DNA from 3 places in the Streptomyces sp. RKND-216 genome. Region 3 is predicted to be linked to each of the others. Evidence: riboswitches for the same ligand, from Rfam matches in the RefSeq annotation. Region 3 holds a riboswitch; each other region holds the start of a gene.
The links. A riboswitch is a leader RNA that binds a small molecule or an ion and turns the genes downstream of it on or off. The one in region 3 is predicted to bind thiamine pyrophosphate.
Positions count from the first base shown of each region.

Region 1 (3,231 bases), 1.9 Mb from region 3:
CCGCGCGGCACGACGGCCTCGTTCACGGCAGCCGCCACCCCGGACGGCGCGGTGGTCAGCGTCGCCACCAGACGGTCGAGGGTCTGGCCGCGGGACAGCTCCCGCGGCTCCCCGTTCACGGTCAGCGTCACGGTCGCGGTGTGTGCAGCAGTCATCGGGTGTGCTCCTGGAGGGGGGAGAGGAAGCGGTCCGGGGCGAACGGCCGGGCGTCCTCGGGCAGCCGGCCCGTCGTCAGCACCTCTGCCATCACGTCTCCCGTCACGGGGGTGAGGAGCACGCCGTTGCGGCCGTGGCCGGTCGCGACGTGCAGGCCCGGCAGCGCGGTGGGCCCCAGCGCGGGCGCGTTGTCGGGGGAGACCGGGCGCAGGCCGGCGCCGGACTCGGTGAGCGGGAGCTCGGTGACGCCCGGCACCAGCGCCCGTGCGTCCCGCAGTAGTTCGTACACGCCGCCGGCGGTCACCGTGGTGTCCCAGCCCAGCTCCTCGCTCGTCGCCCCCACCACCAGCTCCCCGTCCTCCCGGGGCACCAGGTAGACGGGCGTGCCGCGCACCGTGGCCCGGACGGTGCGGGAGAGGAACGGCGCGTACGCGGGCGGTACGCGCAGCCGCAGCACCTGGCCCTTCACCGGCCGCACCGGCGGCAGCACCCCGGGCGGCACGCCGTCCAGCTTCCCGCTCCACGAGCCGGTGGCCAGCACCGTCTGTCCAGCGCGGATCTCGCGGCCGTCCGTGAGGACCGCCCCGGCCGCCCGGTTGCCCGCGACGGTCAGCCGTGCGGCGGCGGCCTCGCGGAAGGCGACTCCGGCACGGGTGCAGGCGGCGAGCAGTGCCGCCGCGAGCCGCCGGGGATCGACCTGGTGGTCGCCGTCCACCCGGACGCCGGCCCGCACCGAGGGAGCCAGCATCGGCTCCAGCCGCCGGCACTCGCGGCCGGTCAGCCACTCGGCCTCCAGACCGCACCGCTGCTGCAGCGCGTGCACGTCACGGAGACGGGCGCGGTCGTCCGCGTCGAAGGCGACGGACAGGGCACCGCAGGCGCGGTGGGCGGTGAGCCGCCCGCTCGCCTCTTCCAGCTCGGCGACGAAGTCCGGATAGCGGCGGGCGGACGCCAGGTTCAGGGCGAGCAACGTCTCCTCGCCGTAATGGAGTTCGGTGACGGCCGCCAGCATGCCCGCCGCGACCCGCGCGGCGCCGCCGCCCGGCGCGGGGTCGGCCACTGCCGTCCGAAGGCCGCGCTGGGCCGCGCGCCAGGCCGTGACCAGGCCGGACAGCCCACCGCCGAGAACGAGGACGTCCGCGGCGGACGTCTCAGGGGTCGGCACTTCGCGTCTCCTCCCTTCGCCGGAATGACCCGGATCAGGTTCGTACGGTCGGAGGCCGTTCCGCCTCCCTCTCAGCCCGGTCCGCCGGGCTCCCGCGTGCATGACGTATGCCGGCCACCCTACTGCGTCCGCCGGGAGCCGTTCCGCGGCGGGCCCGGCGCCTGCGGCCGTCCAGATTCACGCGGCCTCAAGGACGCTCGGGAAGGACGCTCGGGCGACCGTGCCGGGCGCCGTCATACAGTGGCGGTGTGACCGAGGACAACGCGCGTGTGGTGATCGTCGGCGCCGGCATGGCGGGCGTCCAGACAGCGGTGCAGCTGCGCGAACAGGGCTGGACCGGCCCCGTGCTGCTGCTGGGCGCCGAGCCGCACCAGCCGTACGACCGTCCGCCGCTGTCCAAGGCCGTGCTGCTCGGCACGGCCGAGGGCTCCGCGTTCGACATCGACTTCGACACGCTTGGCGTGGAACTCGAACTCGGCAACCCCGTCACGGGGTTGGACGCCGGTGAGCGGGTGCTGCAGACCGGCCGCGGGCCGGTCCCGTACGACGCCCTGGTGCTCGCCACCGGAGCCGAGCCCCTGACCCTGCCGGGCGGCGAGGGCGCCCCCGGCGTGCACCTGCTGCGCACCCTGGACGATGTCGCCCGGCTCCGGCCCGTGCTCGAGGAGCGCAAGGACGTCGTGGTGGTCGGCGCGGGCTGGATCGGCGCCGAGTTCGCCACCGCGGCCCGCGAGGCCGGCTGCGCCGTCACCGTCGTCGAGAGCGCCGACCGGCCGCTGCCCGGCGCGCTGCCCGCCGACGTCGCGGTGCACATGCGCGACTGGTACGCACAGAGCGGTGCCCGGCTGCGTACCGGTGCCCGGGTGGCGGCCGTCGAACCTGGCGCCGTGGTGCTGGACGACGGCGAGCGCGTGCCCGCCGACGCGGTGGTGGTGGGCATCGGCGCCCGCCCGGCGACCCGCTGGCTCGCCGACTCGGGAGTCGCGCTCTGCGCCGACGGCTCGGTGCGGGGCGACGACCGGCTGCGCACCTCGGTCCCCGGCGTGTACGCGGTGGGGGACTGCGTGTCGTTCCCCTCCGCCCGCTACGGCGCCCGGCTGCTGGTGCACCACTGGGACAACGCCCTGCAGGGCCCGGTGGTGGTCGCCGCCAACGTCGTCGCCGAGCTGCGCGGCGGTGGCCCGGCGGAGGAGGCCGTCTATGACCCGGTGCCCTACTTCTGGTCCGAGCAGTTCGGCCGCTTCGTGCAGTACGCGGGGCACCACGCGGGTGCCGACCGGATGCTGCTGCGCGGCGACCCGGGGGAGCCGTCCTGGTCGGTGTGCTGGCTGCGCGGAGAGACGCTGACCGCGCTGCTTGCCGTCGGGCGCCCCCGCGACCTCGCCCAGGGCCGCCGGCTCATCCAGCAGGGCGCCGTACTCGATCCCACCCTGCTGGCGGACGCGTCGGTCGCCTTGAAGAAGGCCGTGCGCTAGTGACTGTCGGCGGCAGGTGGCAGGCTGGTGTCCGTGACCGAGATTGACGCGAAGACCGATGCTCTCGTCCCCGCCTGGCTCACGCTGCCCGACATCGCCGAGCAGTTCGGCGTCGAGGTGACCCGGGTACGGCAGTTGGTCAAGGAGGGCCAGCTGATCGCCGTGCGCCGAGGCGAGAACCGCGCGCTGCACGTCCCCGCCGACTTCGTCGCGGGGGACCGGATCGTGAAGGGCCTGGTCGGCACGCTGACCCTGCTCAGGGACGACGGGTTCACCGACGAGGAGGTGCTGGAGTGGCTGTTCACCCCGGACGACAGCCTGCCGGGCACGCCCGCGCAGGCGCTGCGGGAGAACCGCGGCACCGAGGTCAAGCGCCGCGCCCAGGCACTCGCCGTCTGACCACCCGGACCAGGCGGCCTGGCGCGACCGCCGGGC
Region 1 is NZ_SSBQ01000002.1:4,849,776-4,853,006, forward strand. Features, by position in the region: gene thiS (sulfur carrier protein ThiS) at 1-155, opposite strand, end outside; gene thiO (glycine oxidase ThiO) at 152-1,321, opposite strand; TPP riboswitch at 1,315-1,427, opposite strand; gene E4198_RS21255 (FAD-dependent oxidoreductase) at 1,612-2,796, shown strand; gene E4198_RS21260 (Rv2175c family DNA-binding protein) at 2,830-3,195, shown strand.
Region 1: linked by a shared signal. The riboswitch ahead of thiO (glycine oxidase ThiO) and the one ahead of thiC (phosphomethylpyrimidine synthase ThiC) in region 3 are both predicted to bind thiamine pyrophosphate.

Region 2 (3,231 bases), 1.6 Mb from region 3:
CGCCGTCAGCGCCACTCTCGGCGATCTCGGCGAGTCCATGATCAAGAGGGACCTCGGCATCAAGGACATGGGCACGGTTCTTCCCGGCCACGGCGGCATCATGGACCGCCTCGACTCCCTCCTCCCCACCGCCCCCGTGGCCTGGCTCCTCTTCGTCCTCTTCACCGGCACCGCCTGACCGCCGACCCGTAACGGCGCCACTGGCCGGTCACCGTCCCCGGCTCCGCGGCCTGCGGCCCGCCACCCGGAGTGCTGAGGCGGGGATCAGGCGTACAGCGGGCGACGTGGCCGAGCGCGTCGCATGCGTTCCAGACATGTCATGCGTGCTGGCGGAGTCTCCGGTTGGGCCGTGCGGGGCCGTGCGGGGGTGGCCGAGGCTGACTGGGGGTGCCGGAGGGTGGCAAGGGTCGCAGGTGCTGGGCGGCGGGAACGGCCCGGGAATCTGCGACACTGGAGCGGTTATGCCTGCACCTGGAGAGCTCACGTTCGTGGCGCCGCGCGGGGCCGCGAAGCCGCCGCGGCATCTGGCCGACCTTTCGCCGAAGGAGCGGAAGGAGGCCGTGGCCGCGCTGGGGGAGAAGCCGTTCCGCGCGAAGCAGCTGTCGCAGCACTACTTCGCCCGGTACGCGCACGACCCCGCGGAGTGGACCGACATCCCGCAGCAGTCGCGGGAGCGGCTGGCTGGCGAGCTGCTGCCGGAGCTGATGAGCGTGGTGCGGCACATCAGCTGTGACGAGGACACGACGCGCAAGACGCTGTGGCGGCTGCACGACGGCACGCTGGTCGAGTCGGTGCTGATGCGGTATCCGGACAGGGTCACGATGTGCATCAGTTCGCAGGCCGGATGCGGGATGAACTGCCCGTTCTGCGCGACGGGGCAGGCGGGCCTGGACCGCAACCTGTCGACGGCGGAGATCGTGCACCAGATCGTCGACGGCATGCGTGCGCTGCGCGACGGGGAGGTGCCCGGGGGCCCGGCGCGGCTGTCGAACATCGTGTTCATGGGAATGGGCGAGCCGCTCGCCAACTACAAGCGGGTGGTCGGCGCCATCCGCCGCCTGACCGATCCGGAGCCGGACGGCGTCGGGTTGTCGCAGCGGGGCATCACGGTGTCGACGGTGGGTCTGGTGCCCGCGATGCTGCGGTTCGCCGACGAAGGGCTCAAGTGCCGCCTGGCGGTCTCGCTGCACGCGCCGGACGACGAGCTGCGCGACACCCTCGTGCCGGTGAACACCCGGTGGAAGGTGCGCGAGGTGCTGGACGCCGCGTGGGAGTACGCGGAGAAGTCCGGGCGCCGGGTCTCCATCGAGTACGCGCTGATCCGGGACATCAACGACCAGGCGTGGCGGGCCGATCTGCTGGGCCGGCTGCTCAAGGGACGACCGGTGCACGTCAACCTGATCCCCCTCAACCCGACGCCGGGGTCCAAGTGGACCGCGTCGCGGCCGGAGGACGAGCGGGAGTTCGTCCGGGCCCTGGAGGCGCACCGCGTACCGGTGACCGTGCGGGACACCCGGGGCCAGGAGATCGACGGGGCCTGCGGCCAGCTGGCGGCCACGGAGCGCTGACCGGCAGCGGCGGAACCGCGGCAGGACAGCGGTGGAAGGGCGGCGGGGCACGCGAGACGGGCGCCGCCCGTGCCCCGACGGAGGCCGGGCCTGCTCGCCGTGAGAGCCCGGCTGGTACCGTACAACGGTATTTCCATCCGACAGGGGAGCGCGCGCAGCGCTGAGAGTGCGGCACCGTCCGGCCGCAGACCCTCGAACCTCGCCCAGGTCATGCTGGGTAGGAAGATCGGTTCACACCTCTCGTGCTGCCCGCGTGCGCCCACCTGGAGGTCCGCCGAGGACCCGGGAAGAAGGCTGCACGATGAAGCACACCGCCACCACCCTCCTCGCCGTCACGCTGGGCGTCTCGCTGCTCGCCGGGTGCGGCGGCTCCGGTGGGTCCGGCGACTCCTCTGCGGACGGCGGGGACGCGGAGAAGGTCACCCTGGTCACGCACGACTCCTTCGCCGCCTCCGAGAAGGTGCTTGAGCGGTTCACCGACGAGACCGGCTACGAACTGGAGATCCTGCGCGCCGGCGACGCCGGATCCACGGTCAACCAGGCGGTGCTGAACAAGGGCAACCCGCAGGGCGACGTCCTCTTCGGCGTGGACAACACCCTGCTCTCCCGCGCGCTGGAGAACGAGATCTTCACCCCCTACGAGGCCCGCGGCCTGGAGAAGGTCCCGCAGGAGTACCGGCCGGCCGGTGGCGGCACGGACGTGACCCCGGTGGACACCGGCGAGATCTGCGTCAACTACGACCGCGAGTACTTCGAGAAGAACGACCTCCGGCCGCCCCGCACGCTCGGCGACCTGACGAAGCCGGCGTACAAGGACCTGCTCGTCACCGAGAACGCCGCCACCTCCTCGCCCGGTCTGGGCTTCCTACTCGCCACCGTCGCCGAGTACGGGAACGGCGGGTGGAAGGACTACTGGAAGAAGCTGGAGGCCAATGGCGTCGAGGTCGTCGACGGCTGGGAGCAGGCGTACTACGACCGGTTCAGCGGATCGGCCGGCGGCGAGGGCAAGGGCGACCGGCCGCTGGTCGTGTCGTACGCATCCAGCCCGCCCGCCGAGGTGCTCGGGAAGAAGCCGATGCCCGAGCATGCGCCGACCGGCGTCGCCGAGGGCACCTGCTTCCGGCAGGTCGAGTTCGCCGGCCTGCTGGAGGGCGCGGACAACCCGAAGGGCGGCAAGGCGCTGCTGGACTTCCTGATCGGCACTGCGTTCCAGGAGGACCTGCCGCTCCAGATGTTCGTCTCCCCGGTGCGCGAGGACGCCGCACTGCCTGAGGTGTTCACCGAGTACGGCGCGGACGTCGAGAACCCGGCCACGATGGCGCCGGAGCGCATCGCGGACAACCGGGAGCAGTGGGTGAAGGCGTGGACCTCGCTCGTCGTGCGGTAGACACCGAGGCGCGGCCGGCGCTCCGGCGGGCGTGGACGTACGTCCCCGCGCCGCGGAGGGAGCCGGTGCCCACCCCCGGACTGCAGCCGGGCGGCGCACGCGACGCCGCCCGGCGGCTGGCCCTGATGGCCCTGCCGGCCGCGTTCTTCGCCCTCTTCTTCGCCTATCCGGTCGTCGCGATCACGCTCCGCGGCCTGCACGACGGCGGCCGGTGGCAGTTCGCCCGCGCCGCCGAGGTCCTCACCGACCCCGCGGTGCTCCAGGTGCTGCGTTTCA
Region 2 is NZ_SSBQ01000002.1:1,273,128-1,276,358, reverse strand. Features, by position in the region: gene E4198_RS05450 (phosphatidate cytidylyltransferase) at 1-178, shown strand, start outside; gene rlmN (23S rRNA (adenine(2503)-C(2))-methyltransferase RlmN) at 462-1,568, shown strand; TPP riboswitch at 1,701-1,810, shown strand; gene E4198_RS05440 (thiamine ABC transporter substrate-binding protein) at 1,870-2,955, shown strand; gene E4198_RS05435 (iron ABC transporter permease) at 3,081-3,231, shown strand, end outside.
Region 2: linked by a shared signal. The riboswitch ahead of E4198_RS05440 (thiamine ABC transporter substrate-binding protein) and the one ahead of thiC (phosphomethylpyrimidine synthase ThiC) in region 3 are both predicted to bind thiamine pyrophosphate.

Region 3 (3,231 bases):
GTCAGTCCGCCAGCGGCAGGTAGACGCGGTTGCCCGCCTCGGCGAACTCACGCGACTTCTCCGCCATGCCCGCCTCGATCTCCTGCACGTCGAGTGCGGCGGGGACGCCGCCGTTCGCTGCTCCGCCTCCGGCCATCTCGCTGGCGTGCTCCCGGCGGATGTCCTGGCTGATCTTCATCGAGCAGAATTTCGGCCCGCACATCGAGCAGAAGTGTGCCGTCTTGGCCGGTTCGGCCGGGAGGGTCGCGTCGTGGAACTCCCGGGCGGTGTCCGGGTCGAGGGCCAGGTTGAACTGGTCCTCCCAGCGGAACTCGAAGCGCGCGTCGGACAGCGCGTCGTCCCAGTCCTGCGCGCCCGGGTGGCCCTTGGCCAGGTCCGCCGCGTGCGCCGCGATCTTGTACGTGATCACGCCGGTCTTGACGTCGTCCCGGTCGGGCAGGCCCAGGTGCTCCTTCGGCGTGACGTAGCAGAGCATCGCCGTCCCCCACCAGCCGATCATCGCCGCGCCGATGCCCGAGGTGATGTGGTCGTACGCCGGGGCGATGTCGGTGGTGAGCGGGCCCAGGGTGTAGAAGGGCGCCTCCTCGCAGATCTCCTGCTGGAGGTCGATGTTCTCCTTGATCTTGTGCATCGGGACGTGTCCGGGGCCCTCGATCATCGTCTGCACGCCGCGCGCCTTGGCGATCCGGTTCAGTTCGCCGAGCGTGCGCAGTTCGGCGAACTGCGCCTCGTCGTTCGCGTCGGCGATCGATCCGGGCCGGAGTCCGTCGCCGAGCGAAAACGTCACGTCGTACGCGCGCAGGATGTCGCAGAGTTCCTCGAAGTGGGTGTAGAGGAAGCTCTCCTGGTGATGCGCCAGGCACCAGGCGGCCATGATGGAGCCGCCGCGTGAGACGATGCCGGTCTTGCGACGCGCGGTGAGCGGCACGTAGCGCAGCAGCACGCCGGCGTGGACGGTCATGTAGTCGACGCCCTGCTCGCACTGCTCCAGGACGGTGTCCTTGTAGACCTCCCAGCTCAGCTCCTCGGCCTTGCCGTCGACCTTCTCCAGCGCCTGGTAGAGCGGCACCGTGCCGATGGGCACGGGGGAGTTGCGCAGCACCCACTCGCGGGTGGTGTGGATGTTGCGGCCGGTGGAGAGGTCCATGACCGTGTCGGCGCCCCAGCGGCTCGCCCAGGTCATCTTCTCCACCTCCTCCTCGATCGAGGAGGTGACGGCGGAGTTGCCGATGTTGGCGTTGACCTTCACCAGGAAGTTCTTGCCGATGATCATCGGCTCGATCTCCGGGTGGTTGACGTTGGCCGGGAGGACGGCGCGTCCCGCGGCGATCTCGTCGCGCACCAACTCGGGGGAGACGTTCTCCCGGACGGCGACGTACTCCATCTCCGGGGTGATGTCGCCGCGCCGGGCGTACGCGAGCTGCGTGACGGCCATATCGCCGCGTGCCCGCCGGGGCTGGCGCGGACGGCCGGGGAAGACCGCGTCCAGGTTCCTCAGACCGCCGCGCGGCGAGGTGTGCTTGATCCCGTCGTCCTCGGGCCGCAGTTCACGGCCCGCGTACTCCTCGGTGTCCCCCCGGGAGATGATCCAGTTCTCCCGCAGCGGCGGCAGGCCGCGGCGGACGTCGGTGTCGATGGTGGGGTCGGTGTACGGGCCGGACGTGTCGTACAGCGTCACGTCCTGGCCGTTGGTGAGGTGCACCCGGCGGACCGGGACCCGGATGTCCGGGCGCGATCCCCCGACGTAGCCCTTGTGCCAGCCCGGTTTCCGCTGCGCTTCGGCAGCGCCGGACGGGTTTTCGGGCGTGCGTGCATCCTGCATGGTCATGAGACCTACTCCCTACGCCGGCATTACCCGGTAACAGGTTCGGCGGTCGACGCAGCCGTTCAGCGCCCTCTCAGCCCCGTGCTCGGAGCTCCCGCGATGTGCAAAGCGGCTCCACGCTAACGGCTCACCGCGCGGGGTGGCCAGAGGGCCCCCGGCTTCTTGCGATGATCGGTGTGTGACGACGCCACCGCAGCAGCCGCAGCCGCCGTCCTCCGGGTGGGGGGACGGGCCCCGATCCGGGCATGCCCACCAGCACGGCCGGCGCCCCGAGTACGGCCACCCGCCCGCCCACGGCGGCGGTCACGGCGGGCACGGCGGTCACGGCCACGGCGGTGGGCACGGCGGTCACGGCCACGCGCACGCCCATGGCCCGGCGACGCCCGTCTCCCGCCACCTGCGGAAGGTCGTCGCCGCCGTGCTCATCCCCTTCGCCGCCGCCGTCGTCGCGGGGCTGGTGCTGCTCTGGCCGGGCGGGGCGCCGGGCGGGCAGGAGGACGGTCGCAGCGGCGTCGGCTTCGACCGGCCCACCTACGACGCGCGCGTCACGGCCGTGCGCACCGTGGACTGCGCCGACGTCAACGCCCAGCCGTCGGGCGGGATCGGGCAGCAGCCCGATCCCGGCGCGGGCGGTGCCGGCGGTGCCGGCGACCAGGCGTGCCGCCAGGCGACCGTCGAGGTCACCAGCGGCCCCGGCACCGGACGCACCTTCCCCCACGTCATCACCCCGGACGCCACCCGCACCCTGTCCGCCGGGCAGGACGTCGTCGTCGCCTATGCGGAGAACGCGCCGCGGGATCTCCAGTACGCGGTGATCGACGTGGACCGCGACCTGCCGATGGCGCTGCTCGCCGGGATCTTCGCCGTGGTGGTGGTGCTGGTGGGACGGCTGCGCGGGATGCTGGCGCTGGTCGGGCTGGGGGTGAGCTTCGCCGTGCTGACGCTGTTCATCCTCCCGGCGATCCTCCAGGGCTCCAACCCGCTGCTGGTCGCTGTGGTGGGCGGCAGCGCGATCATGCTGGCCACGCTCTACCTCTGCCACGGCCTGTCCGCACGGACCTCCGTCGCGGCGCTCGGCACGCTGGTGTCGCTGCTGCTGATCGGCGTGCTGGGTTCGCTGTTCATCGGCTGGGCGGAGCTCACGGGCAACACCGACGACCAGACGGGGCTGGTGCACGGGCTCTACCCCGACATCAAGATCCAGGGTCTGCTGCTCGCCGGTGTGCTCATCGGTTCGCTCGGCGTGCTGGACGACGTCACGGTGACTCAGACCTCGGCCGTGTGGGAGTTGAGGGACGCCGACCCGTCGGCGGGTTGGCGGCAGCTGTACGGCGCCGCGATGCGCATCGGCCGCGACCACATCGCGTCCGTGGTCAACACCCTGGTGCTCGCCTACGCCGGGGCGG
Region 3 is NZ_SSBQ01000002.1:2,903,162-2,906,392, forward strand. Features, by position in the region: gene thiC (phosphomethylpyrimidine synthase ThiC) at 2-1,828, opposite strand; TPP riboswitch at 1,820-1,933, opposite strand; gene E4198_RS12960 (YibE/F family protein) at 2,004-3,231, shown strand, end outside.